DNA from 2 places in the Variovorax sp. Soil_C_33 genome. Region 1 is predicted to be linked to the other one. Evidence: predicted binding sites of a transcription regulator. Region 1 holds the regulator's gene; the other holds the start of a gene.
What was found. The regulator LexA, encoded in region 1, represses DNA repair genes until DNA is damaged. The targets are predictions, from matches to a motif close to ACTGTATNNNNATACAGT.
Positions count from the first base shown of each region.

Region 2: AC3A6B_RS00680 (PA0069 family radical SAM protein) is a predicted target of LexA. The motif match lies at 10,824-10,841, and genes of this name have one in related genera.

Region 1 covers NZ_JBDGJK010000007.1:65,452-81,165, reverse strand. Annotated here, with positions in the region: gene AC3A6B_RS12805 (hypothetical protein) at 1-829, shown strand, start outside; gene AC3A6B_RS12800 (MFS transporter) at 819-1,994, opposite strand; gene AC3A6B_RS12795 (D-2-hydroxyacid dehydrogenase family protein) at 1,991-2,998, opposite strand; gene AC3A6B_RS12790 (hypothetical protein) at 3,091-3,426, opposite strand; gene lexA (transcriptional repressor LexA) at 3,543-4,217, opposite strand; gene AC3A6B_RS12780 (asparaginase) at 4,292-5,287, shown strand; gene AC3A6B_RS12775 (hypothetical protein) at 5,291-5,707, shown strand; gene AC3A6B_RS12770 (DUF6152 family protein) at 5,730-6,203, shown strand; gene adk (adenylate kinase) at 6,204-6,860, opposite strand; gene kdsB (3-deoxy-manno-octulosonate cytidylyltransferase) at 6,984-7,748, opposite strand; gene AC3A6B_RS12755 (Trm112 family protein) at 7,751-7,933, opposite strand; gene lpxK (tetraacyldisaccharide 4'-kinase) at 7,914-8,891, opposite strand; gene AC3A6B_RS12745 (ExbD/TolR family protein) at 8,891-9,316, opposite strand; gene AC3A6B_RS12740 (MotA/TolQ/ExbB proton channel family protein) at 9,372-10,004, opposite strand; gene xseA (exodeoxyribonuclease VII large subunit) at 10,319-11,632, shown strand; gene AC3A6B_RS12730 (superoxide dismutase) at 11,680-12,261, shown strand; gene AC3A6B_RS12725 (DUF192 domain-containing protein) at 12,322-12,774, opposite strand; gene AC3A6B_RS12720 (cell envelope biogenesis protein TolA) at 12,922-13,239, opposite strand; gene icd (NADP-dependent isocitrate dehydrogenase) at 13,433-14,692, shown strand; gene clpS (ATP-dependent Clp protease adapter ClpS) at 14,902-15,261, shown strand; gene clpA (ATP-dependent Clp protease ATP-binding subunit ClpA) at 15,316-15,714, shown strand, end outside.
Region 2 covers NZ_JBDGJK010000001.1:126,335-142,048, reverse strand. Annotated here, with positions in the region: gene AC3A6B_RS00745 (DUF2069 domain-containing protein) at 1-97, opposite strand, end outside; gene AC3A6B_RS00740 (YihY family inner membrane protein) at 150-1,367, shown strand; gene AC3A6B_RS00735 (thioredoxin family protein) at 1,405-1,788, shown strand; gene AC3A6B_RS00730 (Rossmann-fold NAD(P)-binding domain-containing protein) at 1,791-2,453, shown strand; gene AC3A6B_RS00725 (alpha/beta fold hydrolase) at 2,437-3,249, opposite strand; gene AC3A6B_RS00720 (O-acetylhomoserine aminocarboxypropyltransferase) at 3,249-4,559, opposite strand; gene AC3A6B_RS00715 (CBS domain-containing protein) at 4,697-5,146, shown strand; gene AC3A6B_RS00710 (polyhydroxyalkanoate depolymerase) at 5,187-6,404, opposite strand; gene AC3A6B_RS00705 (glutathione S-transferase) at 6,526-7,191, shown strand; gene AC3A6B_RS00700 (SRPBCC domain-containing protein) at 7,198-8,217, opposite strand; gene AC3A6B_RS00695 (SAM-dependent methyltransferase) at 8,214-9,152, opposite strand; gene AC3A6B_RS00690 (NAD-dependent epimerase/dehydratase family protein) at 9,176-10,087, opposite strand; gene AC3A6B_RS00685 (GbsR/MarR family transcriptional regulator) at 10,155-10,733, opposite strand; gene AC3A6B_RS00680 (PA0069 family radical SAM protein) at 10,860-11,948, shown strand; gene AC3A6B_RS00675 (gluconokinase) at 11,958-12,491, shown strand; gene AC3A6B_RS00670 (3'-5' exonuclease) at 12,455-13,066, opposite strand; gene AC3A6B_RS00665 (TfoX/Sxy family protein) at 13,063-13,413, opposite strand; gene fghA (S-formylglutathione hydrolase) at 13,410-14,273, opposite strand; gene AC3A6B_RS00655 (alpha/beta fold hydrolase) at 14,270-15,190, opposite strand; gene AC3A6B_RS00650 (S-(hydroxymethyl)glutathione dehydrogenase/class III alcohol dehydrogenase) at 15,183-15,714, opposite strand, start outside.

The DNA.
Region 1 (15,714 bases):
CCTCTCGCTCGGCCAGCACGATCAGGCGATCGCGGTGCTGCGCGAACACATCGCGACAAGTCCCGGCACCAGTGCCTTGGCCTACCTGGACCTGCTGCGGATTTTTCATTCGCTGGGGCGCAAGGAAGACTATGCGCGCCTGGCGGAGGAATTCGAACGGGCCTTCAATGCCGACGTGCCGGCGTTCGAGAATTTCAATGAGACGGGCAAGGGTCTCGAACACTATCGCAGCACGCTCGCGCGCATCGAATCGCAGTGGCCGGCGCCGGGCACCCTGGCGCTGATCGAGGAACTGATATTCCGCAAGCCCGGCGCGCACGAGGACGAGGCCTTCGACCTGGCGGCGTACCAGGAACTGCTGCTGCTCTATTCCGTGGCCAAGGAAGTGATCGATCCGAACAGCGCACCGCCGGCGCCCGTGACGCCGCACTCCTTCGTCGACACCTTCGGCCACGACCAGCTGGCCACGACGCCTGCGCCGCTCGTTCGCGAGAGTGCGCCCGAGGCCGTCGAGTACGCCCCGACGCTGCCCCCCTCGATCTACGGCGCCATCGACGACCATCTGAACCATGAGACCGTGCTGGCGCCGGATGCGCCGCCGCCGGCGCGTTCCGCAGGCGCCGCAACGGTGCCGCGCGCCAAGCCCGACATCGACCTGGACCTCGCCGAATTCGACAAGACGGCCTTCGAAACCATGCGAGCGCCGATCGAGACGCCGAAGCCGCCACCGGCGCCATCCAGCGACCCTCACGTGATCGATTTCGAGCTCTTCGATCCGGCCACCGAGGCGGAGATCGCTCCCAAGCCGACCAGGCCGCTCAAGCGTTGAACGCCGCCGGGGCGCGGCGTTGCGCCCGGTCGACCGCCAAGCTGAGCGCCAGCGCGCAGAGCACCATCGCCAGGCCTGCCCAGCTCATCCAGGCGATCGCTTCATGGGCCAGCAGCCAGCCTCCGGCCGCGGCACCCACCGCTTGCCCCACGTAGATGCCGGAACTGTTGAGCGCCACCGAGCCCGGCGCGAGCGCGGGCGCCATCGCAACCAAGCGCGCCTGCTGGGCCGAGTTGGTGGCGAAGCAGCCGAAGCCCCAGGGCACGATGATCAGCGCCAGCCCTGCGAGCGTCACGCCCAGGGGCCACAGAAGAAGGCTCAGCGCGATCAGCGATGTCGTGAGCAGCACCATCTGCGAGGCGCCCATGCGGTCGATGTACCGGCTCACCAGCATGTTGCCGAGCAGGCCGCAGACGCCGAACCAGCCCCACACCAGGCCCAGTGCCGTGGCGTCCGCACCCAGCGTTTGCTTGAGGATGGGTGCGAAATAGCTGAACAGGACGAACTGGCCCGCGCCCTGAAGCGCGGTGACGGAGACGACGCCCATCAGCAGCGGACTCTTGAGCACCTGGGCCCAGGCCGCGCGTGACAGCGCGGCCGGCCGGATGCCCGGTGGCAGCTTGCGCCAGATCCAGGCAGCGCTGAGGAGCGACAGGAGCGCGATCGCCGCGAACGCGGTGCGCCAGCCGAAATGGCCGCCGATCAGCGTGCCGAGCGGAAGGCCCAGCACCGAGGCCATGGACCATCCCAGAAAAACGAAGGTGACGGCGCGGCCGCGCTGCTCGAGCGGCACCAGCAGTCCCACGCAGGCCGCCGCCTGCGGTGTGAAGATCGCGGGGGCGACGACCGTCAGCATGCGCACCACCAGCAGCCCGCCGAAGTTCGGCATCAACGTCGCGAGAAGATGCCCCGCCGCATACCACAGCATGGTGCAGGCCAGCAGCACCCGGCGGTCCCAACCCGCGACCACGGCTGCCAGCAAAGGTGCGCCGAGGCACATCACGACGGCCGCTGCGGTGATCAGCTGGCCGGCGGTGGCTGCGCTGACCTGCAGCGAAGTGCTGAGTTCGTTGAGCGTGCCGGGCACCACCATCACGCCCGTCCCGATCACGAAGTTGCCCGCCAGCAGGGCCCACAACGCCGCCGGGAGCGCAGGCTGCTTCAACGGCGGACCTGCAGGGCGCCCGGATTCACGATGTTGGTCGGGTTGCCCTTGATGAAGCTGACGACGTTGTCGAAGGCCTGGCCGAAGTACATCTCGTAGCTGTCCTGCTCGACATAGCCGATGTGCGGAGTGCAGATGCAGTTCTCCAGGCGCAGCAGCGCATGGCCTTGCAGCGGCGGCTCGCTCTCGAACACGTCGACGGCTGCCAGCCCGGGCCGTCCGCGATTGAGGGCCGCAAGCAGCGCGTCCTGTTCGACCAGCTCGGCGCGCGAGGTGTTGACGAACAGTGCGGTGGGCTTCATGCGCGAGAGATCCTCGAGGGTGACCAGGCCGCGTGTTTCCTCGGCCAGCCGCAGATGGATCGACAGCACGTCGGCCACGCTGAAAAACGTTTCACGGTTCGGCGCCACCTGGAAGCCGTCCGACCTTGCCCTGGCGCAGCTCTCTTCGCGGCCCCAGATCACGACTTGCATGCCGAAGGCCTGCCCGTAGCGTGCGACCAGCTGGCCGATGCGCCCGTAGCCCCAGATGCAAAGCGTCTTGCCCTTGAGCACCGAGCCAAGCCCGAAATTGGGAGGCATCGACGCCGACTTGAGCCCCGACTGCTGCCAGGCGCCATGCTTGAGGTTGCTGATGTACTGCGGCAGGCGGCGCATCGCCGTCATGATCAACGCCCAGGTGAGCTCGGCCGGCGCCAGCGGCGAGCCCGTGCCTTCGGCCACCGCGATGCCTTGCTCGGTGCAGGCATGCACGTCGATGTGGCTGCCGACCCGGCCGGTCTGCGAAATGAGCTTGAGCTTGGGGAGCTTCTCGATCAGCTGGCGAGAGATCTGTGTGCGTTCGCGGATCAGCACGATCACGTCGGCATCCTTGAGCCGCACCGAGAGCTGCCCGATGCCTTTGACCGTGTTGGTGTAGACCTTGGCCGCGTACGCGTCGAGCTTGGAAGCGCAGCGCAGCTTGCGCACCGCGTCCTGGTAGTCGTCGAGGATCACAATGTTCATGGCATGCCATTGTGCCTCGCACCATCCGCGGGCTCCGTAGTCCGTCTCCCGCAGACGCATGGCGTCCGGGGACAAGCTCGCCCGGAACTACTTCAATGCAGACGGCCGGCGTTCGATATCGTGCCCGCCGCCTCCAGGGCGGCCAGTCGGTCGAGTTCGGCGCAGACATCCGCCATGCGACCCGAGATCACGACGCGGCCCGCGTTCCGGCCGGATTGCTGCGCGTCGACCGTGCGCACCACGCGCAGGGGACGCGCCGGTGCAGACACGTGGGCCAAGGCTGCAGCGCCGGCGCGCGAGCCGCAGCTGGGCCGGATCCCGACATAGTGAAGGCCGGACGAGCGCCGGCGGCGCGAAGGCATCCAGCGATCGGCCAGAGACTGCAGCGGCATGAACAGATCAGCAAGACTGAGAAGAGCGATTCCCATGTGAACTCCAGAAAAGTCAGAGGTTGAACACAGGCAGGATTGCTTTCGTCGGCTGCTACAGGGTGATGGCCCTCGGCCATACGCCCGCCACCTGTCGCGGCCGGGGTCTGGACCCCTTACATGAGCATCGTGTTTCGGATCAGGCCCACGGCCAGGCCTTCGATCTCGAAAGGCTCGCCGGGCTGAACGACGATGGTGGGGTAGTCGGGGTTTTCGGCGTGCAGCTCGATGACCTGCTTGTTGCGCTTGAGGCGCTTGACCGTGACTTCGTCGCCCAGCCGGGCCACCACGATCTGGCCGTTGCGGGCTTCCTTGGTGGCTTGCACCGCCAGCAGGTCGCCATCCATGATGCCGGCGTCGCGCATGGACATGCCGCGCACCTTGAGAAGGTAGTCGGGCTGGCGCTGGAACAGGGTGTTCTCGACGTAGTAGGTCTGATCGACATGCTCCTGCGCGAGGATGGGCGAGCCCGCAGCCACGCGGCCGATCAGCGGCAGAGCGAGCTGGGCCATGCCGGGCAGCGACAGGGAGAACTGGTTGTTGCGCGATTCGTTCAGCGAGCGCAGCGCGTCGCCCTTGAGGCGGATGCCGCGCGAGGTGCCGCTCACGAGTTCGATCACGCCTTTGCGTGCGAGGGCCTGCAAATGCTCTTCGGCCGCGTTGGCCGACTTGAAGCCCAGCTCGGCGGCGATCTCGGCCCGCGTGGGCGGGGCGCCGGTGCGCGCGATGGCGCTCTGGATCAGGTCCAGAATCTGTTGCTGGCGGGCGGTAAGCTTGACGGCGAACTGCATTGATGACTCCTTGCGGCACTGGCTGAATATCCAGTACCTGTATTTTTAACCAGTTTCCGGAAGTTTGGCAAGCCATGGTCGAAACACCTCGAGAAGGCAAGCGCCGCGTGATCGTTCTGGGCACCGGCGGCACCATCGCCGGCCGGGCCGCGGCCGCCGGCGACAACATCGGCTACACCGCCGGCCAGGTGGGCGTGACGGAGTTGCTGGGCGGCATCGAAGCGCCCGACGGCATTGCGCTCGCGGCCGAGCAGGTGGCGCAGGTCGACAGCAAGGACATGAGCTTCGCGATCTGGCGCACGCTGGCCGAGCGCTGCGCCCATTGGCTGGCCGAGCCCGACGTGGCGGGCCTCGTCATTACCCATGGCACCGACACGCTGGAGGAAACGGCCTTCTTCCTGCAGTCGGTGCTGGCGCCGTCGAAGCCGGTGGTCCTGACCTGCGCGATGCGGCCCGCGACCGCGCTGTCGCCCGACGGGCCGCAGAACGTGCGCGACGCGATCGCGGTGGCGTCCAGCTCCGGCGCGCGGGGCGTCGTGGCCGTCTGCGCGGGGACGGTGCACAGCGCCTTCGACGTTCAGAAGGGCCACACCTACCGGCTCGATGCCTTCGACTCCGGGGATGCAGGACCCGTGGCCTATGTGGAGGAGGGCGCGCTGCGCAGTCTCCGAAGCTGGCCGGTGTCGCCGCAGCAGCATGCGCGCGACCTGTTTGAAAGAATGACCCAGGGCGCCCGTTGGCCGCGTGTGGAGATCGTGGTGAGCCATGCGGAGGCGCGCGGCAGCCTGATCGATGCACTGGTCCGCGAGCGGCAGTCCGGCGCCTCCGAGCCGGTAGAGGGCCTGGTGCTCGCAGCCACCGGCAACGGCACCTTGCACCTTGCGCTGGAAGAAGCCGCGCTGCGGGCGCAGGCCGCCGGCATGGCAGTCGTGCGTGCCACGCGGTGCGCACAAGGCTGCATCCTGCCGGCGCCGAACGCACTCTTGCGCGCCGCGGGCGCACTGACGCCGGTCAAGGCGCGCGTCGCGCTGGTGCTGGAGCTGATGGCCGATCAACCAGCCGCGGCCTGAGGCATGTTCAGCGCCCTGCAGTCGCACTCATGGGCCTATCCGGCGCTGGAGGCGGTGCACATCGTCGGTATCGCGTTGCTGCTCGGCAATCTCGTCGCGCTCGAGCTGCGGGTGTTCGGGCGCGGGGCCGCCTTGCCGGTTCAGCCGATGGCCAGGCTGTCGCTGTCGATCGCGCTCAGCGGCTTCACGCTCGCAGCCGCCAGCGGCTCGCTGATGTTCGCGACCCAGCCGGGCGAACTGCTCGCCAACCGGGCCTTCCTGATCAAGATGGGATTGCTGCTGGCGGCCGGATGCAACGCCGGGTGGTTTCACGCGCGAGGGTCCTTGCGCAAACTCGACGCGCTGGCGCGGGTACAGATGTTGTTGTCCACTGCGATCTGGCTGGCCGTCGTGTTCTGCGGCCGCTGGATCGCATACTGAAGAGAAGAAGGAGTTTTTTTCGATGAAACGTCGCAGCATCGTCATCGCCGCCGCATCCCTTCCCGTTGCGGCTCCGTTCGCCTGGGCGCATCACGGCTGGAGCAGCTTCGACCAGGACCGTCCGCTCTACCTCGAAGGAAAGGTCGTGCGCGCGCGTTGGCAGAACCCGCATGCCGAATTGGTGATCGAGGTTCCGCCGAGTCTCAAGGTGCCGGCCGATCTCGCGACGCGACAGCCGCCCGCGCAGAGCGCGCCGGTCGACGGCCCAGGGCTTCTTGCCAAGGCGAGCGCCCCGCGCCGCGCCGATCGCCAGTGGACGCTCGAGCTGGCGCCGCTGACACGCATGGAGGCCTGGAAAGTTGCGGAGATCAAGCCCGGCGCCACCATCTCGGCGGTGGGCTTCACCTTCAAGGAAGAAAAGGGCGAGCCGGTGATGCGCGTCGAATACCTGTTCGCCGACGGCAAGGTCTACGGGCTGCGTTCCAGCCCGGCCTGATCAACTGCCGAGGGCGGCCAGCGCGCGCTGCGTGATCTCGTCGACCGTGCCGACGCCGCTGATGGCGCGGTACTTCGGCGCCGCAGCCGGATCCGCCTTGGCCCAGGCCGAGTAGTAGTCGACCAGCGGCCGGGTCTGCTGGCTGTAGACCTCGAGCCGCTTGCGCACGGTTTCTTCCTTGTCGTCCTCGCGCTGGATCAGGTCTTCGCCGGTGAGGTCGTCCTTGGCTTCGATCTTCGGCGGATTGAACTTGACGTGGTAGATGCGTCCCGATGCCGGGTGCGAGCGGCGCCCGCTCATGCGCTCGATGATGTCGGCGAAAGGCACGTCGATCTCGAGTACGTAGTCGATCTTCACGCCCGCCGAGCGCATGGCCTCGGCCTGCGGAATGGTGCGCGGGAAGCCATCGAACAGAAAGCCCTGGGCGCAGTCCGGCAACGCGATGCGTTCCCTGACGAGGTCGATGATCAGGTCGTCGCTCACCAGGGCGCCGGCATCCATCACGGCCTTGGCCTGGAGCCCGAGCGGTGTACCGGCCTTGACGGCGGCGCGCAGCATGTCGCCGGTCGAGATTTGAGGAATGCCGTATTTCCGGCAAATGAAGGCCGCTTGCGTGCCTTTGCCTGCCCCGGGGGCGCCCAACAAAATCAGTCTCATGGTGTCCTCGGACGGTTCTTCGATTTCTGTCGCGCCACGCGTTTCACGAGTGAGATCGCAGGGCGGAGTTGCGTCGAGGATAGCACGCGCTCCACGGCCGATTCGGCCTGCGCAGGGACGAAATCAGGCGCCGGAGAGCAGTGCCCGGACCCGCTCCAGATCTTCCGGGGTGTCGATGCCCGGGCCGGGTGCATGGGCGCTCACGTGCACGGCGATGCGGTGCCCGTGCCACAGCGCGCGCAGCTGTTCCAGGGCCTCCGTGGCTTCGACCGGCGCCGGCGGCAGGCCCGGAAACTGCCGCACGAAGCCGGCGCGGTAGCCGTAGATGCCGATGTGGCGCAGCGCTGCGGGCGAGTCCGGCAACACGATGGCCCCGCCTTTCGCGAAGCCGTCGCGCCACCAGGGAATCGGTGCGCGGCTGAAGTACAGCGCATTGCCTTGCGCGTCGAGCACCGCCTTCACGACGTTCGGATTGAGGTAGTCGTCGATGGATTCGATCGCATGGGCGGCCGTGCTCATCGAGGCGTCGGGATGCGAGGCCAGCGTGTGGGCCACGGCGTCGATCAGCGCCGGGTCGATCAGCGGCTCGTCGCCCTGGACGTTGACGACGATCGCGTCGTCGGCGAGGCCGAGCTGCGCACAGGCCTCGGCGAGACGATCGCTGCCGCTCGCGTGGTCGGTGCGCGTGAGCAGGGCCTGGACGCCGTGCGCCTCGCAGGCGGCGACGATGCGCGCATCGTCGGCGGCCACCACCACGCGCTCGGCGCTCGACAGCAGCGCGCGCTGCGCGACGCGCACCACCATCGGCAGGCCGGCAATGTCGGCCAGCGGCTTGTCGGGCAATCGTGTGGACGCGAGCCGAGCCGGGATCAGGACGGCGAAACGCAAGGTCAAAGTCCCAGTTCTTCGTCCGAAAGGGTACGCGCCTCGGTTTCGAGCAGCACCGGGATGCCGTCGCGCACCGGGTAGGCGAGGCGGGCGCTGCGCGAGGCGAGCTCCTGCTTCTCGGCATTCCACGTGAGCGGCCCCTTGGTCACGGGGCAGACGAGCAGTTCAAGCAGCTTGGTGTCCATCGAGCGATGATAGCTTTGCGTCGAGCGCTGAAAAGAATGCGGGCTCGGGTTCGAACACCAGCGGCAGCGCCAGCGCGTCGGGGACGCGGCGCCACAGCTTGACCGCGTCTTTCTCGGTGCAGATCAGCGTGTAGCCGCTTCCGGGCGGCGGGGTCCAGTCGCTGAAATCGTGGTGATCCGGCAAGGCGATGCACTGCTGCGGCACCAGGGCGCGTTCGCGCAGCATCTGGAAGAAAGCCTCGGGCTTCGCGATCGCGGCAACCGCGACCAGCGCCCGGCCGGCCAGGGAGGCGAGCGGAACCGGCGTGCCGTCGAGGCGCAGCGCATGGTCGGCCAGCGCACGCCGTGCCGTGAAGCCGGCGAAGGCGGGTCGCGTGCCGGTGTGAATCACCAGGTCGCAGCGGCGCGGCCAGTGCTCGCGCAGCGGGCCGGCGGGCAGCAGCCAGCCGTTGCCCGTGCCACGGTCGTCGAAGACGCAGATCTCGATGTCGCGCGCCAGCGCAAGGTGCTGCAGGCCGTCGTCGCTCACGATGAGCTGCGTGTCCGAGTGAAGAGCCAGCAAGGCGCGCGCCGCTTCGGCACGCCGCCGCGCCACGAAGACCGGCACCGCGGTCGAGCGGCGAATCAGCGTCGGTTCGTCGCCGACCTCGCGCGGATCGCTGTCGTCCTGCACCGCGCGGCAGTCGTCGGTCGCTCGCCCGTATCCGCGCGATACCACGCCGACCTTCCATCCGCGGGCCTGGAGGCGCCGCACGACCGCCATCACGACCGGCGTCTTGCCGGAACCGCCGGCGATGACGTTGCCGACCACGATCACCGGCACGCCGACGCGCTCGGTTTGGAGGATGCTTCGGCGATAGAGTGCGCGCCGGATTGCGGCCAAAGCGCCATAGAGCAGCGAGAGAGGCCACAGCAGCCGCGCGAGCGTCCCGCGTTGCAGCCAGGCCCTCTGCAGCACTAGCGTCCCGCCTGCGCGGCCGACTGCGTGGCGAAGGTGATCTGCATGAGGCCCGCGCGCCGCGCGCCTTCCATCACCGTGATCACGGACTGATGTGCGGCGCTGGCATCGGCGCTGATGATCACGACGCTGTCCTTGCCGCCGTTCGCCGCGGCGCCCAGCGCTGCGGCCACAGTCTCCACGCTGCGGTCGGGCAGCTGGGTCTTGTTGATCGAATAGCGTCCGTCGGCCGACACGGCGACGATCACTTCCTTCGGGTAGTCGCGCTGGGCCTCCACGTCGGCCACCGGAAGGCGCAGTTGCATCTCGGTGAACTTGCTGTAGGTGGTCGAGAGCATCAGGAAAATCAGCACGACCAGCAGCACGTCGATGAACGGGATCAGGTTGATCTCGGGCTCTTCCTTCGAGCCGTGGCTGAAATGCATGCGTCTCATATCCAGCCTCCGCAGGGCCGACCCGAAGTGGCAAGCGTGGGGGCGTTCATGACCGCAGCGTATTCAAGTGGCGGGCAAAGCGTTCGCCGGCGAGTTCCAGGTTCAGCAGGTACTCGTCGACCCGGCTGCGGAAATAGCGCCAGAAGATCAGGGCCGGGATCGCCACGATCAGCCCGAAGGCCGTGTTGTAGAGCGCCACGGAGATGCCGTGCGCCAGCTGTGCCGGGTTGCCGGTGCCGACGGCGCCGCTGCTGGGCGACTGCGAACCGAAGATCTCGATCATGCCGATCACCGTGCCCAGCAGCCCGAGCAGCGGGGCCGCCGACGCGATGGTCGCGAGCGCCGGCAGGTAGCGCTCGAGCCGGTGCGCGACCACGCGTCCGGCCGATTCCATCGACGCGCGCAGGTCGTCTTCGGTCGAGAGGGGGTTGGAGTTCAAAGTGCGGAAGCCGGCGGCCAGCACCTCGCCCAGCCCCGAGTTTCTTTCCAGCTTGGTCACGACGTCCGGGCCCGGGACCGCGGTGCGCGAGACCGTGATGGCCTCGTCGAGCAACTTGGGCGGCAGAACCTTGGATGTCTTCAGGCTGGTGAATCTCTCGATGACGAGCGCGAGCGCAATCACCGAACAAGCGAGCAGCGGCCAGATCGGCCAGCCCGCAGCAACTATGATCGAAAACAAGTATTTCCTCCGGCCCCGTGGACTGCAAATGCGCGGCGATTATCCACCGGCGCAAGGCATTGTTCCGATTTGTATTCGCTGTAGGTTCCGACCCACAGTTTCTGTGGATAACTTTGTGGCTAACCCGCGGAGCAACTCATCTGGGACCACATGCGGCGGGCCTTTCGCCGGATCGACTGAATTTTGAGCAGCACTTTTTTCAATCAAATCAATGGTTTGCACGTGAAGTCGTGGGTGTCGCGCGGATGCCTCATTCGGCTGGAAGGCAGCAGCCCCGCTTGTGGACGACTGCCCACCTGTAACACCGCCTCGACATGAACGAGCGTGAAGCAATTCCGCCGGCGGGACCGCGGGTCTGGGCCGTGGGCGCGCTGTGTCGCGCCGTGGCCGATGTGCTCGATGCGCGCTTCAATCCGGTCGCGGTGCGCGGCGAGATTTCCGGGTTTTCGCGTGCGGCCAGCGGCCATTGCTACTTTGCGCTGAAAGACGAGTCGGGCCAGTTGCGGTGCGCCATGTTCCGGCGCGCAGCAGGGCTGCTTGATTTCTCACCGCGCGATGGCGACCAGGTCGAGGTGCGCGGCCGATTGGCGGTGTACGAGCCGCGCGGCGATCTGCAACTGGTGGTCGAGAGCTTGCGTCGAGCCGGGCAGGGCGCGCTGTTCGAGCAGTTCCTGCAGCGCAAGGCCCAACTGGAGGCCGAGGGCCTTTTCGATGCCGCCCGCAAGCGACCGCTTCCGGTCATGCCACGCGCGATCGGCGTCGTGACCTCGCTCGGCGCGGCAGCGTTGCATGACGTTGTCACTGCACTGCGCCGCCGCGTGCCGCACATTCCCGTGGTGCTGGCGCCGGCAGCGGTGCAGGGTGCCGGTGCGCCGGCAGAGCTGGTGCGCTCGCTGCAGTCGCTCTACGCGCAGCAGCCGGCGGTCGACGTGATCCTGCTGGTGCGCGGCGGCGGCTCGATCGAGGACCTTTGGGCCTTCAACGACGAGTCGCTGGCGCGCACCATCGTGCAGAGTCCGGTGCCGGTGATCAGCGGCGTCGGCCACGAAACCGACTTCACCATCGCCGACTTCTGCGCCGATCTGCGCGCACCGACGCCGACCGCCGCGGCCGAACTGGTCGCTGCGCCGCGCGATGTGTGGCTCGGTGCGATCGATCTGCTCGAAGAGCGGCTGCGCGATGCGATTTCCACGCGCCTCGATGCCCTGAGCCAGCGCCTCGATGTGGCGGCAGGCAGGCTGGGGCGCCCATCGGCGCTGGTGACGCGCCAGCAACTGCGTCTGGCGCACCATGCGCAACGATTGCAATACGCCGTGCTCTCGAGGACGCAGCGGTTCGCGCAAACGCAGCAGGCGTTGCAGGCCGAGTTGCCGCTCAAGTTCACGCGTGCCCTGGTGCAGCGCAAGGAGCGGCTCGAACGGGCTGCGCTGCGCCTGCAACTGCTCGATCCGGCGCTGGTCCTGCAGCGCGGCTACGCATGGCTCACGAATGAACAGGGACAGGCTGTCACCAGCGTGCGCGGCCTGACACCCGGCGATGCGGTGCGCGCGCGCCTGGCGGACGGTACGATCGACATGACGGTCAATCAAACGGGTACGACGGGAAAGCGTCCGACGCGAGCCTCGTGATTCCTTTTTAGAATGCTTCGTCCCACAACCAACCCGCGAGAAAAGACATGGAACACGTCCTCCCACCCCTGCCGTACGCGCTGGACGCACTGGCGCCCGAGTATTCGAAGGAAACGATGGAATACCACTACGGCAAGCATCACAACGCCTACGTGGTGAACCTGAACAACCTGCAAAAGGGCACCGAGTTCGAGAGCATGACGCTCGAAGAGATTGTCAAGAAGTCCAGCGGCGGGATCTACAACAACGCCGCCCAGATCTGGAACCACACCTTCTTCTGGAACTGCATGAAGCCTTCGGGCGGCGGCGAGCCCACGGGCGCGCTGGCGAAGGCCATCGATGCCAAGTGGGGCAGCTATGCGGCCTTCAAGGAGGCCTTCGTGAAGTCGGCGGTGGGGAACTTCGGCTCGGGCTGGACCTGGCTGGTGAAGAAGGCCGACGGCTCGGTGGACATCGTGAACATGGGTGCAGCGGGCACGCCGCTGACCACGGGCGACACGGCGCTGCTGACTGTGGACGTCTGGGAGCACGCCTACTACATCGACTACCGCAATCTGCGGCCCAAGTACGTGGAGACTTTCCTGGCCAAGCTGGTGAACTGGGACTTCGCGGGCAAGAACTTCGGCTGAGCCGTGGCCTTGCAAAAAAGCCGACCCGCGGGTCGGCTTTTTTGATGAGCGGGCGATAGTTCAGCGCCTGGCCGCAAACAGTTCGCCGCCGAGCTTCGCCCCCTTCTTGATGTTCTTCTTGGCGAACCAGCCCTGGTTCATCTCGAGCACGAAGCGCACCGGCTCTTCGGAGCAATGCGACTCCTCGGTCAGCGGCTTCATGTCGGCCAGGTTGACGATGCGGCCGTCGTCGGCCACGAAGGCTGCAGTCAGCGGCAGCAGGGTGTTCTTCATCCAGAAGCATTGGGTCGCGGGCTGCTCGAAGACGAAGATCATGCCCTCGGTTTGCGGCATTTCCTTGCGGAACATCAGGCCGATCTGCCGCTGTTCTGGGGTCTGTGCGACCTGCGCATCGATCTGGTACATGCCCGCAGACAGCTTCACGCGCTGGAGATTGGTTTGAGCTTCCTGACCGTGTGCAAGGGGCATCAATGAAGCTGACAGCGCAAGCAGGGCCACAAAACGCTGGAACATGAGTCGACTTTCTTAAACGGTGGAGTGCAAACAAAAATGCCCGCTGATTGCGGGCATGTCCATTTGCCTGGAAGCTTACATCTTCTTGAGTGCAGACGAAAAAAAGCGTTCCGAAGAACGCTTTCTTTTTTTGTGGCGCCAACCAGCTTACTGGGGCGTGGTGCCTTGCGCGGGAACCGGCTTCTTGCCGCCGCCCTTGGCGGGGCGGCGCGCGTCGCGCGAGTCACGGCGTGCCTGGGCGGCCTTGTCGGCGCCGGTCTCGGTCACGCCGCCGCTGCCCTCTGCCACCTTGCCCTGGTCGCCACCAGGAGCCTTGACTTGGCCGGCAGGCCTCGCGTCCTTCTTGGCTTCGGCGCGCTCGGCCGCCTTGCCCTTGCCTGTGGGGTCGACTTCGGCGGGCTTCGTCTGGGCATATGCGCCAACGGCGAACAGGCCGGCGATCATGACTGCGAGAACTTTGCTCATTACGGGTTCCTCTGTGGAGATGGATTGAAAATGCCTCCCGGCCAGCAGAAGGTCAGCCAACAACGAGACCCCCATGGACTCGGTTGACAGAACCTTCGGACTCCTCCGGTTGCGTCTAAAATTCTACGGCTATTCAGCCGGCTGGAAACCTAGTGTCTTCCAGCCTCCAATTCATCCCCGGAGCCCTTGCCTCATGTCCAGCTATCAGCACATCAAAGTCCCGGCCGAAGGCCAGAAGATCACGGTCAATGCCGACAACTCGCTCAATGTGCCTGATCAGCCGATCATTCCCTTCATCGAGGGCGACGGTACCGGTCTCGACATCACGCCCGTGATGATCAAGGTGGTCGACGCCGCAGTGGCCAAGACCTACGGCGGCAAGAAAAAGATCCAGTGGATGGAGGTCTACGCCGGCGAGAAGTCGACGAAGGTCTACGGCCCCGACGTCTGGCTGCCCGAAGAAACCCTGCATGCGGTGCGCGACTACGTGGTCTCGATCAAGGGGCCGCTGACCACGCCGGTCGGCGGCGGCATCCGCTCGCTCAACGTCGCGCTGCGCCAGGAACTCGACCTGTATGTCTGCCTGCGCCCCATCCAGTACTTCGAAGGCGTGCCCAGCCCGGTCAAGGAGCCGCACAAGACCAACATGGTGATCTTCCGCGAGAACTCGGAAGACATCTATGCCGGCATCGAGTTCGAAGCCGAAAGCGAGAAGGCCAAGAAGCTCATCAAGATCCTGCAGGACGAGTTCGGCGTCAAGAAGATCCGTTTCCCGAATACCTCGGGTATCGGCATCAAGCCGGTGTCGCGCGAAGGCACCGAGCGCCTGGTGCGCAAGGCGATCCAGTATGCGATCGACAACGACAAGCCCAGCGTGACGATCGTGCACAAGGGCAACATCATGAAGTTCACCGAAGGCGGCTTCCGCGACTGGGCTTATGGCCTGGCCGCCAAGGAATTTGGCGCCGAGCTGATCGACGGCGGCCCCTGGATGAAGTTCAAGAATCCCAAGACCGGCAAGGAAATCACCGTCAAGGACTCGATCGCCGACGCCTTCCTGCAGCAAATCCTGCTGCGCCCGGCCGAATACAGCGTGATCGCCACGCTGAACCTGAACGGCGACTACGTGTCCGACGCATTGGCGGCGCAAGTCGGCGGCATCGGCATCGCCCCGGGCGCCAACATGAGCGACACCGTCGCCATGTTCGAGGCCACCCACGGCACGGCGCCCAAGTACGCCGGCAAGGACTATGTGAACCCCGGTTCCGAAATCCTGTCGGCCGAGATGATGCTGCGCCACATGGGCTGGACCGAGGCGGCCGACCTGATCATCCGCTCGATGGAAAAATCGATCGCCAGCAAGAAGGTGACCTACGACTTCGCCCGCCTGATGGATGGCGCCACGCAAGTCAGTTGCTCGGGCTTCGGTCAGGTGATGATCGACAACATGTAAATCCCGGTGTCCGAAGCGTCGGCTGACGCCTCATCGGTAAAGCCCCGGCACCGCAAGGCGCCGGGGCTTTTTCGTGGAGCCGGCGGCACGCAGCTTGCATGCGCCGATGCCGGCAGTTCGCCAGGCATCCGTCTTGAATGTCACAAAGCCGCCACCAGTTGTGTCCCTTGCGCAAGTACAACCGGCGGCGGCTCTATAAAATGATTTTCATGGCTACCAAAATCCCCTCGATTCCACCTACGCCGCCGGCCGTGAAGCCGGGGCGGGACGACGGCGATGCGGTCGTGATCGAGCGGCGGCCGCAAAAAACCGCGCCGCCGCAGATGTATCAGGTGGTGATGCTCAACGACGACTACACGCCAATGGAGTTCGTGATCGTCGTGATCCAGGAGTTCTTCAACAAGGACCGGGAAACCGCCACCCAGATCATGCTCAAGATTCATCTCGACGGTCGCGGCATCTGCGGGGTGTATTCCCGCGACATGGCAGCTACCAAGGTCAATCAGGTGATGGAGGCGGCCCACCAGGCCGGGCATCCGTTGCAGTGCGTCAGTGAACCGGTTGAATAAATCGCGCTCCAACCCATCTGAGAAATTATTTACAGCAAGGCAAAAGGAAATCACATGATTGCCCAGGAACTGGAAGTCAGCTTGCACATGGCTTTTGTCGAAGCCAGGCAGCAGCGCCATGAGTTCATCACGGTGGAGCACCTGCTGCTCGCTTTGCTGGACAACCCGAGTGCCGCAGAGGTTCTGCGCGCCTGCTCGGCCAACGTCGACGACCTCAGGGCGTCGCTCACCAATTTCATCAAGGACAACACGCCTCAGGTGGCGGGTACCGACGATGTGGATACCCAGCCCACGCTCGGTTTCCAGCGCGTGATCCAGCGCGCCATCATGCATGTGCAGTCCACCGGCAACGGCAAGAAGGAAGTCACCGGCGCCAACGTGCTGGTCGCGATCTTCGGCGAAAAGGATTCGCACGCGGTCTACTACCTCCATCAGCAGGGCGTGACGCGGCTC
Region 2 (15,714 bases), on a different contig from region 1:
CCCAGGCCAGGCCGAGCACGATCAGGCCGACTAGGCTGCCGACGGCGAGCCAGCGCGTGGCGGAAACTGATGGAGGAGGGGCGTTGGGAGCGGTCACGGCAAGGGGAAATCGATCGGTCGGGCGCCGCAGCGGCAGAGGACCCGATGGCATGATACCGGCCATGAATCGCCGGCAACTCTGGAGGGATCTTTCGCACTTTCCCTGGGGCAATACCGCCGCCGTGCTGGGCGAGCGTTTCCGCGAAGACCGGCTGGGCCTCACGGCCAGCAGCCTGACCTTCACCACCACCATCGCGATGGTGCCCTTCTTCACCTTGGCGCTGGCGCTGTTCACGGTGTTCCCGATGTTCTCGGCCATGCAGGGGCGCGTGCAGCGCTGGCTGATCGAGAGCCTGATCCCGGACAACATCGCGCGCCAGGTGCTGGGCTACCTCAACCAATTCGCGAGCAAGGCCAGCGGCCTCGGCGTCGCTGGGCTGGTGCTGCTGCTGGTGACCGCCATCGCGCTGATCCTCACGATGGACAAGACGCTCAACAACATCTGGCGCGTGCGCACGCCCCGGCCCTTCGCGCAGCGGGTGCTGATCTACTGGGCCGCGATCACGCTCGGGCCGCTGGTGCTGGCCCTGAGCCTGAGCACCACCGCCTACGTCTTCTCGGCCTCGCGCGACGTGGTGGGCCGCGGCATGCTCAAGCTGGTGTTCGACACCTTCGAATTCGTGCTGCTCGCGGGCGGCATGGCCTCGCTCTACCACTACGTGCCCAACACCCACGTGAAATGGGCGCACGCCTGGGCCGGCGGCATCTTCGTGGCTGCCGCGATCGAGATCGCCAAGCGCGTCCTGGCCTATTACCTGAGCCTGGTGCCGACTTATTCGGTGCTCTACGGCGCCTTTGCTACCGTGCCGATCCTGCTGGTGTGGATCTACGTCGCCTGGGTCATCGTGCTGCTGGGCGCGGTGATCGCGGCCTACCTGCCCAGCCTGCTGACCGGCGTCGCGCGACGCGGCGGCACGCCCGGCTGGCCGCTCCAGCTCGCGGTGGAAACGCTGCAGCAGCTGGCGCGCGCGCAGGCGACACCGGCCAAGGGGCTGGGCGCGGCCGAGTTGGTGGCGCGCATGAAGGTCGATGCGCTGCAGCTCGCGCCGGTGCTGGAAACGCTGGTTGCGCTCGACTGGATCGGGCCGCTGGCCGAGGAGCCGGACAACGAGGATCCACGCTACGTGCTGCTGGCCGACCCCCGCAGCACGCGGCTCGAGCCCTTGCTCAAGGAACTGCTGATGCCGCAGGCGCCGGCCCTCGATAACCTGTGGCACAAAGGTCCCTTGCGCACGCTGGTGCTGCAGGATGTGCTTCCCTATCGATAATGGCGGCGATTTCCGTTCCACCCTCATCCATTCAACCTTGAACGACTCGACCATTCCCGCAAGACTCGACCTGGCCGACGACGCCCTGTGGGTGGTCTGCCTGTGCGCCGAATGGTGCGGCGCCTGCCGCGAGTACCGGCCGCTGTTCGAGCAGGTGGCGCGCGCGCATCCGCAGTTTCGCTTTGCCTGGGTCGACATCGAGGACCACGCCGACCTGGCCGACGACTTCGACGTCGAGACCTTCCCGACCATCCTGGTGGCGGGCGAGTCCGGGACCCGCTTCCTCGGTCCGCTGCTGCCGCATGCAGAAACGCTGGCGCGCATGCTCAGCGCGCTGCAGCCGGCGCGGGCCTCGGCCGCCGAGGTCGACACGCTGTTGCGCGCGCTGGCCCGGGAACCCGACGCCTTCTGCGTCGGCTAGCCATGAACGTCCTGCTCTTCGGCGCGACCGGCATGGTGGGCCAGGGCGTGTTGCGCGAATGCCTGCTCGATGCCGGTGTGTCGCGGGTGCTGAGCGTCGGGCGCAGCGCGACCGGGCAGACCCATTCGAAGCTGCGCGAGCTGATCGTGCCGGACCTCTTCGACTTAAGGGTCGTCCGTGAACAGCTCTCGGGTTTCGACGCCTGCTTCTTCTGCCTCGGCGTCTCGTCCGCGGGCATGAGCGAAGAAGCCTATCGGCACGTCACCTACGACCTCACGCTGGCCGCCGCCAAGGTGCTGGTGCGGCTCAATCCGCAGATGACCTTCGTCTACGTGTCCGGCGCCGGCACCGACAGCAGCGAGCGCGGTTCCAGCATGTGGGCGCGCGTCAAGGGCGCGACCGAGAACGCGCTGATGCGCCTGCCCTTCAAGGCGGCCTACATGTTCCGCCCCGGCTTCATCCAGCCCTTGCACGGCGTGCGTTCCAAGGTGGCGCTCTACCGCTGGACCTACGTGCTGGCCAGCCCCTTCTTCGGCCTGCTGCGGCGCCTGGCGCCGCGCCACGTGACCACCAGCGAACAGGTGGGCCGCGCGATGCTGGCCGTCGCCAGGCGCGGCGCGCCCACGCCGCTGGTCGAAACCGTGGACATCAACGCGCTGCGCTGAGAAAGTCCCGCAGCGCGAACAGCACCTCGTCCGGCGCTTCCGACATCAGCTGGTGGCCGGCCCTGACGGTGAGCACCTGGGCCCCGGATGCTTTGGCGATGAGCGCGCGGGTCGCGCGCGCCGGCGTCATCTGGTCCGCATCGCCGAGCAGGAACAGGACCGGGCACTGCACGGCCCCGATCGCCGCTTCGCCGTTCGCATAGTCGTTGCAGGCCTTGAAGCCGATGTGGAACACGTTGGCCTCGCGGTTGCTCGCCAGCACGCGCCGCATCAGCGCGCGCGCGCCGCCGTAGACCCAGGTGCCCGGACCCAGCGAGGAGGGCGGCGGCGCCAGCAGCGAATGCGAGAAGGTGTTGACCATGTCGATCGCGCGCTGCGGATCGTTCAGTGCACCGTCGAGCAGCGCCGGCGAGACGGTCATCGGGTAGGCCGTGCCGACCAGCGCCAGGTGCGTGACCCGCTGCGGCACGCGCGCAGCCGCTTCGAGAGCGATGAGCGAGCCGAAGCTGTGGCCGACCAGGGCCGCCTTGCCGATGCCGGCTGCATCAAGCAGCGCGACGACGAACTGCGCGGCCTCCTCGACGCTCGCGGGCGGCGGGCCCCCACTCCTGCAATGGCCGGGCAGGTCCACCGCCAGCACGTTCCAGCCGTGGTTGGCGAACCAGCGGCTTTGCAGGATCCACACGCTGTGGTCGTTGAGCACGCCATGGATGAAGACCGCGGTCGGCTTCTCGGCATCGAGCGGCTTGCCCGCGGTGTAGCAGTAGGTGCGATGACCATTGACGACCAGATCCATCACGCACCTGCCTTCTCTGCGGCCTTCAACGCGCGCTTGAGATCATCGATCAGATCGGCGGGGTCTTCGAGCCCGATCGACAGCCGGATGGTGCCTTGCGTAATGCCCGCGCCGGCCAGCGCTTCGTCCGTCATGCGGAAGTGCGTGGTGCTCGCCGGATGGATCACCAGGCTGCGGCAATCGCCCACGTTCGCGAGATGGCTGAAGAGCTTCAGGGTCTCGATGAACTTCTTGCCCTGCTCGCGGTTGCCCTTGAGGTCGAAGCTGAAGACCGCGCCCGCGCCCTTGGCACCGTGGCGCAGCAGCTTGCCCGCCAGCGCGTGGCTCGGATGCGATTCGAGCAGCGGGTGCCCGACGTGCGCCACGAAGGGATGCGCCGCCAGGAACTCGACCACCTTCTGCGCGTTGTCGATGTGGCGTTCCATGCGCAGCGGCAGCGTCTCGATGCCCTGCAGGATCAGCCAGGCCGTGTGCGGGCTCATCGAGGCGCCGAAGTCGCGCAGCCCCTCGCGCCGCGCGCGCAAGAGGAAGGCGCCGACCGTGCTTTCCTCGCTGAAGACCATGTTGTGGAAGCCGTCGTAGGCCTGCGTCAGCTCCGCGAATTTCCCCGAGCGTTCCCAGTCGAAGCTGCCGCCGTCGACCGCCACGCCCCCGATCACCGTGCCGTGGCCCGAGAGGAACTTGGTGGCCGAGTGGTAGACCAGGTCGGCGCCCCAGTCGAAGGGCTTGATCAGGTAGGGCGAGGTCAGCGTGGAATCCACCAGGAGCGGCACGCCGGCCGCATGCGCAATCTCGCTCACCGCCGGGATGTCGAGCACATCCAGGCCCGGATTGCCCACGGTCTCGCCGAACAGCAGCTTGGTCTCCGGCCGGATGGCGGCGCGCCAGCCGTCGAGGTCGCCCGGCTTCACGAAGGTGGTCTGGATGCCGAAGCGCCGCAGCGTGTAGTGCAGAAGATTCTGCGAGCCGCCGTAGAGCGCGGTGCTCGCCACGATGTGCGAGCCCGCGCCCATCAGCGTCGCGATCGAGAGGTGCAGCGCGGCCTGGCCGCTGGCGGTCGCGATCGCGCCGATCCCGCCTTCGAGCGCGGCCACGCGCTGTTCGAGCACCGCGTTGGTCGGGTTGCTGATTCGCGAGTACACATGGCCCGCGCGCTCGAGATTGAAAAGCGCGGCCGCATGGTCGCTCGACTCGAAGACGAAGGAGGTGGTGAGATGGATCGGCACCGCGCGCGCGCCGGTGGCGGGATCGGGCGCGGCGCCGGCGTGCAGCGCCAGGGTGTCGAAGCCGGGGTCGGAATAGCCGGGCATGGGAGCCTTTCGATGGTCGTTTCTGCAATGCCCGCTGCGCGCGCAATGCCTGCGACGCCGACGTGGGCCTGGGGACGGGCGGTCATTGTGGGCTATATTCAAATCGGCACGCCGCCGAGCAAGCGAGGAGCAATACGATGAAAGTCAGCGACATCCTGCGCGTGAAGGGCAACACGCTCTACACCGTCACGCCCGACGAACCCCTGTCCGACGCGGTCAACACGATGGCCGACAAGGACATCGGCTCGCTGGTGGTCATGGAGCATGGCGACCTGGTGGGCATGCTCACTTTCCGCGAAGTGATCGTCGCCATCGTCGGCAACGGCGGCCAGGTCGGCGGCACGCTGGTGCGCAAAGCCATGGACGACCATCCGGTCACCTGCACCCTCGAAACCGATCTCGACGAAATCCGCCGCATCATGCTCGAGCGCCATGCCCGCTACATGCCGGTGATGGACAAGCGCATGCTGATGGGCGTGATCAGCTTCTACGACGTCGCCAAGGCCGTGGTCGACAGCCAGAACTTCGAGAACAAGATGCTCAAGGCCTATATCCGCGACTGGCCGGCGGAAGACGAGTCCTCGTAGGTCCTCGCTCCTTGATGTTCGTGGCCTGCACGAAGTGGATTCAGTGCAGCTCGGCGGCCGTGTGGATCGCCTCGCGCACGCGCGGATAGATCTGCGCATTCCACTTGCTGCCGCTGAACACGCCGTAGTGCCCCACGCCCGCCTGCAGGTGGTGGGTCTTGAGATAGGGGCGCACGCCGGTGCAGAGGTCTTGCGCCGCCACCGTCTGGCCGACCGCGCAGATGTCGTCGCGCTCGCCTTCGACGGTCAGCAGTGCGGTGCGGCGGATGGCGGCGGGGTTGACCTTGCGCTCGCCCACGGTGAGCGCGCCGCGCGGCAGGTCGTAGGTCTGGAACACGCGCTCCACCGTCTCCAGGTAGAACTCGGCCGGCAGGTCGTTCACCGCCAGATACTCGTCGTAGAAATCGCGGATGGTGGCAGCCTTCTCGATTTCGCCTTCGACCAGATACTCGAAAAGCTTCTGGAACTGCTGCTTGTGACGCTCCGGGTTCATGCTCATGAAGGCGGTGAGCTGCAGGAAGCCGGGGTAGACGCGGCGCATCATGCCCGCATGCGGCCAGGGCACGCGGCTGATCAGGTTGCGCTCGAACCAGCCGATCGGACGCTCGTTCGCGAGCCTGTTGACGGCCGTCGGGTTGATGCGGCAATCGACCGGCCCGGCCATCAAGGTGAGGCTGCGCGGCGTGGCCGGGTTGTCGTCCTCGGCCATCAGCGCGGTGGCCGCCAGCGCCGCCACGCAGGGCTGGCAGACTGCGACCATGTGGGCGCCGGGTCCGATGGCTTCGAGGAACTCGATGAGCTGCAGCGTGTAGTCGTCCAGGCCGAAGCCGCCATGCCAGAGCGGCACGTCGCGGGCGTTGTGCCAGTCGGTCATATAGACGTCATGGTCCCGCAGCAGGGTGCGCACGGTTTCGCGCAGCAGGGTCGCGAAGTGGCCCGAAAGTGGTGCGGCCAGCAGCACCGGCGGATGTGCCAAGCGGCTGTTCTTGCGGAAGTGCAGCAGGGTGCCGAAGGGCGCGGCCAGCGTGACCTCCTCGTGCACGGCCACTTCTTCGCCGTCGACCGTCACGCTCCGGATGCCATAGGCCGGCCGCGTGTGCGTGAGCCGCATGCGCGAGTAGACCTCCATGGCAGCGGCGATGCGCCGCGCCGCACTGCGCTGCGAGTTCTGCTGCCACAGGGAGCTGCCGAGGTACTGCGCCGCGAGCCGCGATGGAGAGAGCAGGTCGGTGCTGGTCTGGTAGGCCCTGTACAACATATGTAGCTGTTGCAGGCAATTTGCGGGCCAAGGCGCGCGCCGGGGTGTGGGCGGCATGCACTGTTGTGGCACAGGCCTTGCACACGCTGCTTGCCTATCCCGGCAACCGAGGAGCGTCAGCATGGCCAGCAGCAGCAAACCCGTTCTCACGATCAGCAGCAAGAACTACGGCGCCTGGGCGCTGCGCGGCTGGCTGATGTGCCGGCTGGCGGGGCTGGACTTCGTCGAAAAGGTGATCCCGCCCGACGACCCGGCCATGAAGGCCGAGATGCTGCTGCTGTCGGCCTCGATGCTGGTGCCCTCGCTGCAGCACGGCAGCGTGAAGGTCTGGGACACGCTCGCGATCGGCGAATACCTGAACGAGATCAAGCCCAAGGCCGGTCTGCTGCCGGCCGACGTCAAGGCCCGCGCCCACTGCCGCGCGATCTGCGGCGAGATGCATTCGGGCTTCGGCTCGATGCGCGGCGCCTTGCCGATGAACATCAAGGCCCGGTTTCCCAACTTCAAGATCTGGTCGCGCGCTCAGACCGACATCGATCGCATCGTCGAAATCTGGCGCGAGTGCCTGAAGGCCTGCGACGGCCCCTTCCTGTTCGGCAAGGAGCCCGGCATGGCGGATGCGATGTACGCACCGGTGGTCACCCGCTTCATGACCTACGACGTCGCGCTCGACCGCGCCTGCGCCGCCTACTGCAAGCGGATCATCGAACTGCCGGCCATGCAGGAGTGGATCGAGGCGGCCAAGCTGGAGCCCGAGGAGATCGACGAGCTCGACGCGGAGTTCTGAGCAGGATCACGCGGAAGGCGCTTCGCTGCGCGCCTTGTAGAAGCGCAGGATGTGCTCGGAAAAGTCACCCAGCAAGAAGTGCGCGACCCGGTCCGCGTACCAGTTGAAGCGCGTGCTGACGCGCCAGGACACGTCGATGCGCAGTTCGGTGCCGCCGTCGCGCGGCGCGAGCGTATAGGCCGAGTCGCGCAGGTCGAAGTAGTGGCCGCCGATCACGACGTGGTCGTCGAGCGCGCCGGCGGGAAAGGAGTCGGGCGCGAAGCGGTAGCGCCACTTCAAGCGCGCGGGCGGTTCCCATTCGGTGATGAGCTCGTCGAAATGCACGTCCTTCTGCCAGCGCACCTTGCGCACCCGGCCTTCGGGGCTTTCCTCGGTCCGCCCTTCCACGGGCATCGGCACGCCGATCCGGTAGGCCCAGGCATCGCCGACTTCCTCCGGCCGGATGTCGCGCGCATCGTTGAGCGATTGCCAGACCCGCTCGGCCGGCGCCGCGATGAAGATCGTGCGCGAGGTGCTCGAGAGCTGCTGCGGATCGGGCAGCGAGGGCTCGATCGCACCGAGCAGCAGCGGCAGGGCCGCGATGCCGTAGAGCGTCGGCCGCGGCCAGTCGGTGACGCGGCAGACCACGCCCATCATCAGGCCGCCCAGGCTGCCCATGAGCGCGAACAGCGGCACGATGACCATGGCGCAGATCAGGCCCTCGATGTAGATCATCAGCGTGCCGCCCACGAACAGCGCGGTGGCGCACCACGGCGCCCAGAGGTAGTACCAGAAGCTGCGCCGGCGGCTGCGCTCGGCGAGGTAGACCGTGACCGCGCCGCAGAGCACCGGCGCCAGGTAGATGAAGCTGCCGAGCATCGCCGAGTAGCGCTGGCCGGGCGAGGCGTTGAAGACCAGGCGCATGACCAGGGCCGCGGCAGCGCCGCCGACGAACGGGAGCAGCCAATGAAAGGGCAGCTGGACGGCGGGGGGTGCGGGGATGTGGGCGGGGGCGCGGCGCTCGGCCTGGGGCGCGTCCTCGCTCATGCGCGGCCCGCCTCGCTCGCGTCGCGCACGGCGGTCACCATGCAGTAGTCGAAGTCGCGCCAGAACAGGCCCAGTGCGAGGGCGCAGTAGCTCGCGACGATGTGCTTGCGGCGCCAGGGCGAGAGGCGGCCGCGCGCCTTCCAGAGCTCGGCCAGCGTGAAGCGCGTCGCCAGCACGGGAATGTGCAGCGCGCTCGGCGCCACGCGCCAGCGCAGCGATTTCAGCTCGACCTGCGCGAAGCCGTGGCTCTGCAGCGCAGCGACGAAATCGCCGCGCGTGGCCAGCGTAGGCACGGCCCAGCTGTCGGCCCAGAGCCGGTGCAGCCAGCCGGCGATGCGGCCGGGCCGGCGGCGCAGCAGGAAGCCGTCGATCACCACCAGGCGCGCACCGGGCTTGAGCAGACGCGCCGCTTCGGCGACGAAGTCGGCCTTGGCGGCGCCGCTCGCATAGCAGGCGCTCTCGACCGCCCACGCGCCGTCGGCCTGCGCAGTGGGGAGACCGGTGCGGGTGTAGTCGGCCTCGACGTGCGCCACGCGGTCGGCCACGCCGGCGCCAGCATCGAGCCGGGCCGCGATCGTGTTCTGCACTGCCACGTTGGTCACGGTCACCGCATAGAGCCTGGGGTGCTCCATGGCCAGCGTGCGCGCGGTGGCGCCGGCACCGCAACCGAGGTCGACCACGCAGGCCGGCCGTGCGGCGTCGAGCTGCAGCGCGCGTCCCACGGCACGGTTCATTTCGACCAGCATGCCCTCGCGGCGCAACGGATTCAGCCCTGCACGCCAGAAGCCGAAGTGCATGTTGTAGCCCGGGCTCCACGCGCGGTAGTCGTCGGCGACCTCGGTGAAGTAGTCCTGCGTGTCGCTCGGCGTCACGGGGGCATGCGAGGGCGCGGCAGGTGCCGGCAGCGCGATGCGTTGCGGGAGGGTGTCGCTCATGAGGTGCTTTCCTCGAAGTTGATTCACAAGGTGCCGGCGAAATCGCGCAGGTCGCGCGGCTCGGTGCCCAGCCAGCCGCGCAGCGGCGCATTGCTCGCGACGTTGTCGAGCTCGAGCATCATGCGGGTGTCGGTGCACCACGGCAGGCCGGGTACGAAGTCGCCCGCGCGCGAACTCAGCACGCCCACCCATGCAGGCAGGCGCAGCAGGTGCGCCGGCTTCGGGGCCCCGCCGCGGCGCGCGCTGCGCAAGGTGGCGATCAGTTCGGCCAGCGTCATCGCGCGCGCACCGCCGAACTCCACTACGCCGCGGAAGGGCGATGCCGGGTCGGCCAGCACCGCCACGGCATGTGCCAGATCCTCCACATAGACCGGCTGCAACCTGGCAGCGAGCGCGGGGGCGGGCATTGCCAGCACAGGCAGCGCGGCCAGCGTGTGGAACAGCTTTGTCGCGTCGCCGCCCTGGCCGAGCACGACCGAGGGCCGCAGCGCGATCCACGACGGGCCGCCGGCGGGCAGGGCTTGCAGTGCGGCTTCGGCGTCGCGCTTGGTGCGCGCGTACTGCGTCGGGTTGTCCTGGTCATTGCGGCCGATGCCCAGCGCCGAGATCTGGACGATGCGGCGCACCCCGGCCTGCGCGCAGGCTTGGAAGAGCGCGGCCGGCGTGTCGGTGTGCACCGCCTGTATCGGCCGGCGCGCGCTGTCGCGCAGCACGCCGACGGCGTTGATCACCGTGTCGAAGCCCGCCAGGCGCGGCAGCCAGGTCGCGGCATCGGTGTCGTGCGAATAATCGATCGGCAGATGGGGCAGGTCGTTGCGCAGGCGCGTTGCGCTGCCGCAGGTCACGCGGTGGCCCGCCTTCAGCACCGCAGCGGCGATGCGGCTGCCGATGAAGCCGTTGGCGCCGCAGACGAGGACGTTCAATGAAGTGGTCATGGTGCTGCTCCGGGTCTGACTCTTCTCGATGTTTCAGTCAAAACAGAAATGAAAGCTCAAAAAAAGCTCAAAGCATGGGCAGGCTGGCGTGGTGTGCATCCGGATCGTCCTTGCCGCGGCTCGCATCGCCGCGCACGAACTTCTGCACGCTGGCGCCCAGCGTCAGCACCTTGTCGAGCGTGCCGGGCGAGAGCCGCAGCATCTCGTCGGCCCAGGTGCCCAGCTTGGCCATGAGTTCCATGGTGGATCGGATGCGGTCCTGCGCATCGGCAGGCTCCTTGGCGAAGTCGGGGCTGGCGATGATCTCGCGCAGCACCCGCACTGTGGGGTCGAACTCGCGCTCCTTGCGCTCGCGCACGACGGTGCGGAACAGCTCCCACACGTCGACACTGGTCTCGAAGTAGTCGCGCCGGTCGCCCAGCACGTGGATCACGCGCACCAGGTTCCAGGCCTGCAGTTCCTTCAGGCTGTTGCTCACGTTGGAGCGGGCGACGTTGAGCGTCTCCGACAGCTCCTCCGCATGCAGCGGTTTGCCGTGCGCGAAGAGCAGGGCATGGATCTGCGACACGGTGCGGTTGACACCCCACAGGGACCCCATCTCGCCCCAATGGAGCACGAACTTGCGTTGGATTTCGGTCAGTTGCATGGTGTGGCCTCGCGATCGAGTTTATGGTTTTCGAAATTTCTGTCAATAGAGAAATGTAAGTTCGATGCGGCGCTCGTCGATTGGTGAAATACTGTATGTTTATACAGTTTTCGAAAGGCTTTCACCATGGCCGATGTTTTCATTCCCGTCCATGCGCTCAAGGGCCGAGGTGCGGCCACCCGCCTGCCGCACCGCTTCGAGCGCGACGTGCGCGACGCCTACGACGACGGCTGGGGCACGCTCGAAGAGGGCGCCGCCGAGCCACTGCCGCCGCTTGCAACCGAGGTGCGCTTCGAAGACGTGAAGTCGGTGTTGTGCGAAAACGATTCGCCCGACATCCACTTCGACCGATCGATCAACCCCTACCGGGGCTGCGAGCACGGCTGCATCTATTGCTTTGCGCGGCCCACGCACAGCTATCTGAACCTCTCGCCGGGGTTGGACTTCGAGACCAAGCTGATCGCCAAGCGCAACATCGCCGAGGTGCTGCGCGCCGAACTCGGCCGCAAGAGCTACCGGCCCAGCCACATCGCGATCGGCACCGCCACCGACTGCTACCAGCCGATCGAGCGCGAGCTGCGCCTCACGCGCTCGGTGATCGAGCTGTTGAAGGAGACGCGCCATCCCTTCGGCCTCGTCACCAAGTCCAGCGCGGTCGAGCGCGACCTCGACCTGATCGCGCCGATGGCGGCCGAGCGCCTGGCGGCGGTCTACGTGACCATCACCTCGCTCGACGGCGAACTCGCGCGCAAGCTGGAGCCGCGCGCCGCGGCGCCGCACCGGCGGCTGCGCACCGTGCGCACGCTAGCCGAGGCCGGCGTGCCGGTGGGCGTGAGCGTGGCGCCGCAGATCCCCTTCGTCACCGAAGACATGGAGCAGGTGCTCGAAGCCGCCTGGGAGGCCGGCGCGCGCAGCGCCTTCTACACGGTGATCCGATTGCCCTGGGAAGTGGCGCCCTTGTTCAAGCAGTGGCTCGAGCTGCACTACCCGCAGCGCGCGGGCCGCATCATGGCGCGCATCCACGAGATGCGCGGCGGCAAGGACTACGACGCCGACTTCGGCACGCGGATGGTGGGCAGCGGCCTGTGGGCCGACTTGATCCGCCAGCGCTTCGAGAAGGCGGCGAAGCGCCTCGGCTTCAACCGCGAGCGCATCGCGCTCGATCTCGGCGCGTTCCGGCCACCCGGCGCAGCGGGGCAGGGCAGTCTGTTCTAAAGTTGACGCATGAATCGTTTGTGGATCGTTGTCATGGGTGTCTCGGGCTGCGGCAAGTCGAGCCTGGGTGCGGCGCTGGCCGCCGAGTTCACATTGCCGCTGATCGAGGGCGATGACTTTCATCCGCCGGCGAATGTCGAGAAGATGAGCGCCGGCATCGCCCTCACCGATGACGACCGCGCCGGCTGGCTGGCCACGCTGGGCCGGGAAATCGCCGGCCACCGCCAGGGCGCGGTGCTGACCTGCTCGGCGCTCAAGCGTGACTACCGCGAGCGGCTGCGCGCCGCGGCGCCGGGGCTGCGCTTCGTGTTCATGGATCTGTCACGCGAGGAGGCCGAACGCCGCGTCGCGGCGCGCGCTGCCGAGCACATGTTCCCGCCCAGCCTGGTGGCCAATCAGTTCGCGACCCTCGAATCGCCCATCGGGGAGCCGGGCGTGCTGGCCGTCGAGGCGTCGGCACCGAGGGACCGGCTCGTGGAGCAGGTCCGGGCCTGGCTGCAGCAGGATCAGCATGCCGGCGGCGTGAGCCCCAGCGCCTCGTAAACGCGGATCGCCGCGTAGGCATCGTTGGCCGCGTAGCGCAACTGCGCATCGCTCAGCTGCTTGTTGGCCCAGTTCGAGGTGGTGGCCTTGCGCGACTTCACGAAGCGGCGGTCGAACACCAGCGCCACGGCCGTCTTCACACCGACCGACTTGCGGTAGCCGCGGCGGCGGAACTCGGTGTCCAGATCGAAGACGGCCTGCGGCTCGATGCCGAAGCGCTGCCGGATCAGGCTCAGGTCGGAAGAAAGGCCGAAGCCGACCTTGACCAGTTCGGTCGACGCCAGCAGGCCGGCCAGCACTCCGCGGAATTCAACGCGGTGCAACTGGAACAGCCAGGCCGCATCGCGCGTCGCAAACTGCAGCACGTGCGGGCCGCCCGAGACCTCGAACTTCGCGAAGGTCGGCTTGGATTCGGTATCGAAGCCGACCACGCCGCTGGCCCGCAGCGCCGCCACCGCCTGTTCGGCCTTTTGCGGCGTGTCGACCACGTGGATCTGCTGCAGGCCGAGGCCTTCGAAGGTGTCGAGCAGGGCAATCTGCTCGCGTTCGGGCAGCGGAGGCGGCAGTCCGGTCATGGTGCTTTCGATCGCTTCTTCTGCGCGGTGCCGGATCGCAAGGCGGCTTCCCAGGCGCGCCGGGCCCACAGCGCGGCTTCGTCGCGGTCGTCGAACACCTCGGCCGGCGCTTCCCGGTAGGACATCTGCATGGTCTTCCCGTTCCTCGTGTACTCGAAGGCCGGCAATCGCAGCCGGTCGAAATGCGCGACGCTTTGCGGGTCGGCCTTGAGGTAGAGCGTGTCGCGCGCCACCAGCGCGAACATGCGCCTCTCGTGGTAGATGCCGTGGCCGCCGAACATGCGCCTGGCTTCGATGCGGCCGAAGCGCTCGAAGACCTCGTGCAGGCTCCGGACGAACTCGCTCAAGCCAATGCCCCGGCATGGTGGCGCAGGTGGTCCGCCATGAAACTCTGGATGAAGTAGTAGCCATGGTCGTAGCCGGCGTGGCGGCGCAGCGTGAGCGGCTGTCCCGCCGCGCGGCAGGCGGCCTCGAGCAGGTGCGGATGCAATTGCTCGGCAAGGAATTTGTCGGCCAGCCCCTGGTCGACCAGGATGCCGGCCGGGTAGGGCGGCGCCGTCTGCGACTGCATCAGCGCGCAGGCATCGTGCGCGAGCCAGGCGCTCCGGTCGGCGCCAAGGTAGCCGCCGAAAGCCTTCTCGCCCCATGGGCACTGCGTCGGCGCGCAGATCGGCGCGAAGGCCGAGAGCGACTTGAAGCGCCCCGGATGCCGCAGCGCCAGCGTGAGCGCCCCGTGGCCGCCCATCGAATGGCCGAAGAGCCCGACGCGATGCCCGTCGACGGCGAAGGCCTGCGCGACCAGCGGCAGCAGCTCATGAACCAGGTAGCTTTCCATGCGCCAGTGCGGCGCCCACGGCGCCTCGGTGGCGTCGAGGTAGAAGCCGGCGGCTATGCCGAAGTCCCAGCTCTCGCTCGCGCCGGGCAGGCTCTCGACGGCGGGGCCGCGCGGGCTGGTGTCGGGCGCGATCAACGCCAGGCCCAACTCGGCCGCCACGCGCTGCGCGCCGGCCTTGACCATGAAGGTCTCCTCGTTGCAGGTCAGGCCCGCGAGATACATCAGCGCCGGCACCGGGCCTTGTTGCGCCTGCGGAGGCAGGAACACCGAGAAGCGCATCGGCAGGCCGATCTCGCGTGAGGCGTGCTCGTGAAAGCTTTGCGTGCCGCCGAAGCAGCGGTGTTCGGAAAGGGTCTTCAGGCTGTCGGTCATCGGCCGATGTTGCCATGCACGAGGTCGCGCACGGCATCGACGAAGGCCTGCGGCTTTTCCTGCGGCAGGTTGTGGCCGGCGCCCTGCACGACGCGGTGCTCGTGCCGGCCGATGAAATGATGGCCGTGGTCGGCCGTGCCGCCGACCGGCATCACGCCGTCATCGGTGCCGTCGAAGGTGATGCTCGGCACGCTGATGTCCGGCTGCTCTGCGAGGCGGGCTTGCAAAGCCGCGTATGCCGGATCGCCGGGCACCAGCCCGTGGCGATGTCGGTACGAGTGGATCACGATGTCGACGAAATCGGGGTTGTCGAAGGCCGCCGCGCTGCGCTCGTAGGTCGCGTCGTCGAAGGGCCAGATCGGCGACCACATGCGCCAGAGCAGCTTGCACAGCGCGCGCCGGTTCTGCGCCAGCCCGGCGCGGCCGCGTTCGGCATGGAAGTAGTACTGGTACCAGTACCGCGCCTCGTTTTCCGGCGAGATGGGCTGTTTCGCAGCCGCAATGTTGTGGATCTTGTAGCTGTTGACCGAGATCAGGCCTGTGCAGCGCTCGGGCCACAGCGCAGCGGCCACGCAGGCCGCGGTGCCACCCCAGTCATAGCCTGCGAGCACCGCGCGCGGGATGGCCAGCGCATCGAGCAGGTCCCGCACGTCGGCGCCTATCGCGGCCTGCTCGCCCGATCGCGGCGTGCCCGCGTCGGCGAACTGGGTCGGACCGAAGCCGCGCAGGTAGGGCACGACGACGCGGCAGCCTTCGGCCGCGAGCTGCGGCGCCACCTCGGCGTAGGACTGCACGTCGTAGGGAAAGCCGTGCAGCAGCAGCACCGGCGGGCCGTCGGCCGGACCGCTTTCATGGAAGGCGACCTTGAGCACGCCGGCCTGCACGCGGCGCAGGCTGCCCAGAGGGTTTTCATTCATAGAGCACCACGCCTCGGATCGACTCGCCGCGCTTCATCAGGTCGAAGCCCTTGTTGATGTCTTCCAGCGGCATGGTGTGCGTGATCAGGTCGTCGATGTTGATCTTGTTCTCCATGTACCAGTCGACGATCTTCGGCACGTCGGTGCGCCCGCGCGCGCCGCCGAAGGCCGAGCCTTCCCACTTGCGGCCGGTGACCAGCTGGAAGGGCCGCGTGCTGATCTCGGCGCCGGCCTCGGCCACGCCGATGATGATGCTGCGGCCCCAGCCCTTGTGCGTGCATTCGAGCGCCTGGCGCATCACCTGCGTGTTGCCGATGCACTCGAAGCTGTAGTCGGCGCCGCCGTCGGTGAGCTGCACGATGGCGTCGACGATGTTGGCGTGTTCCTTCGGGTTGAGGAAATGCGTCATGCCGAACTTGCGCGCCATCGCTTCGCGTGCCGGGTTCAGGTCGACGCCGATGATCTTGTCGGCGCCCACCATCTTCGCGCCCTGGATCACGTTCAAGCCGATGCCGCCGAGGCCG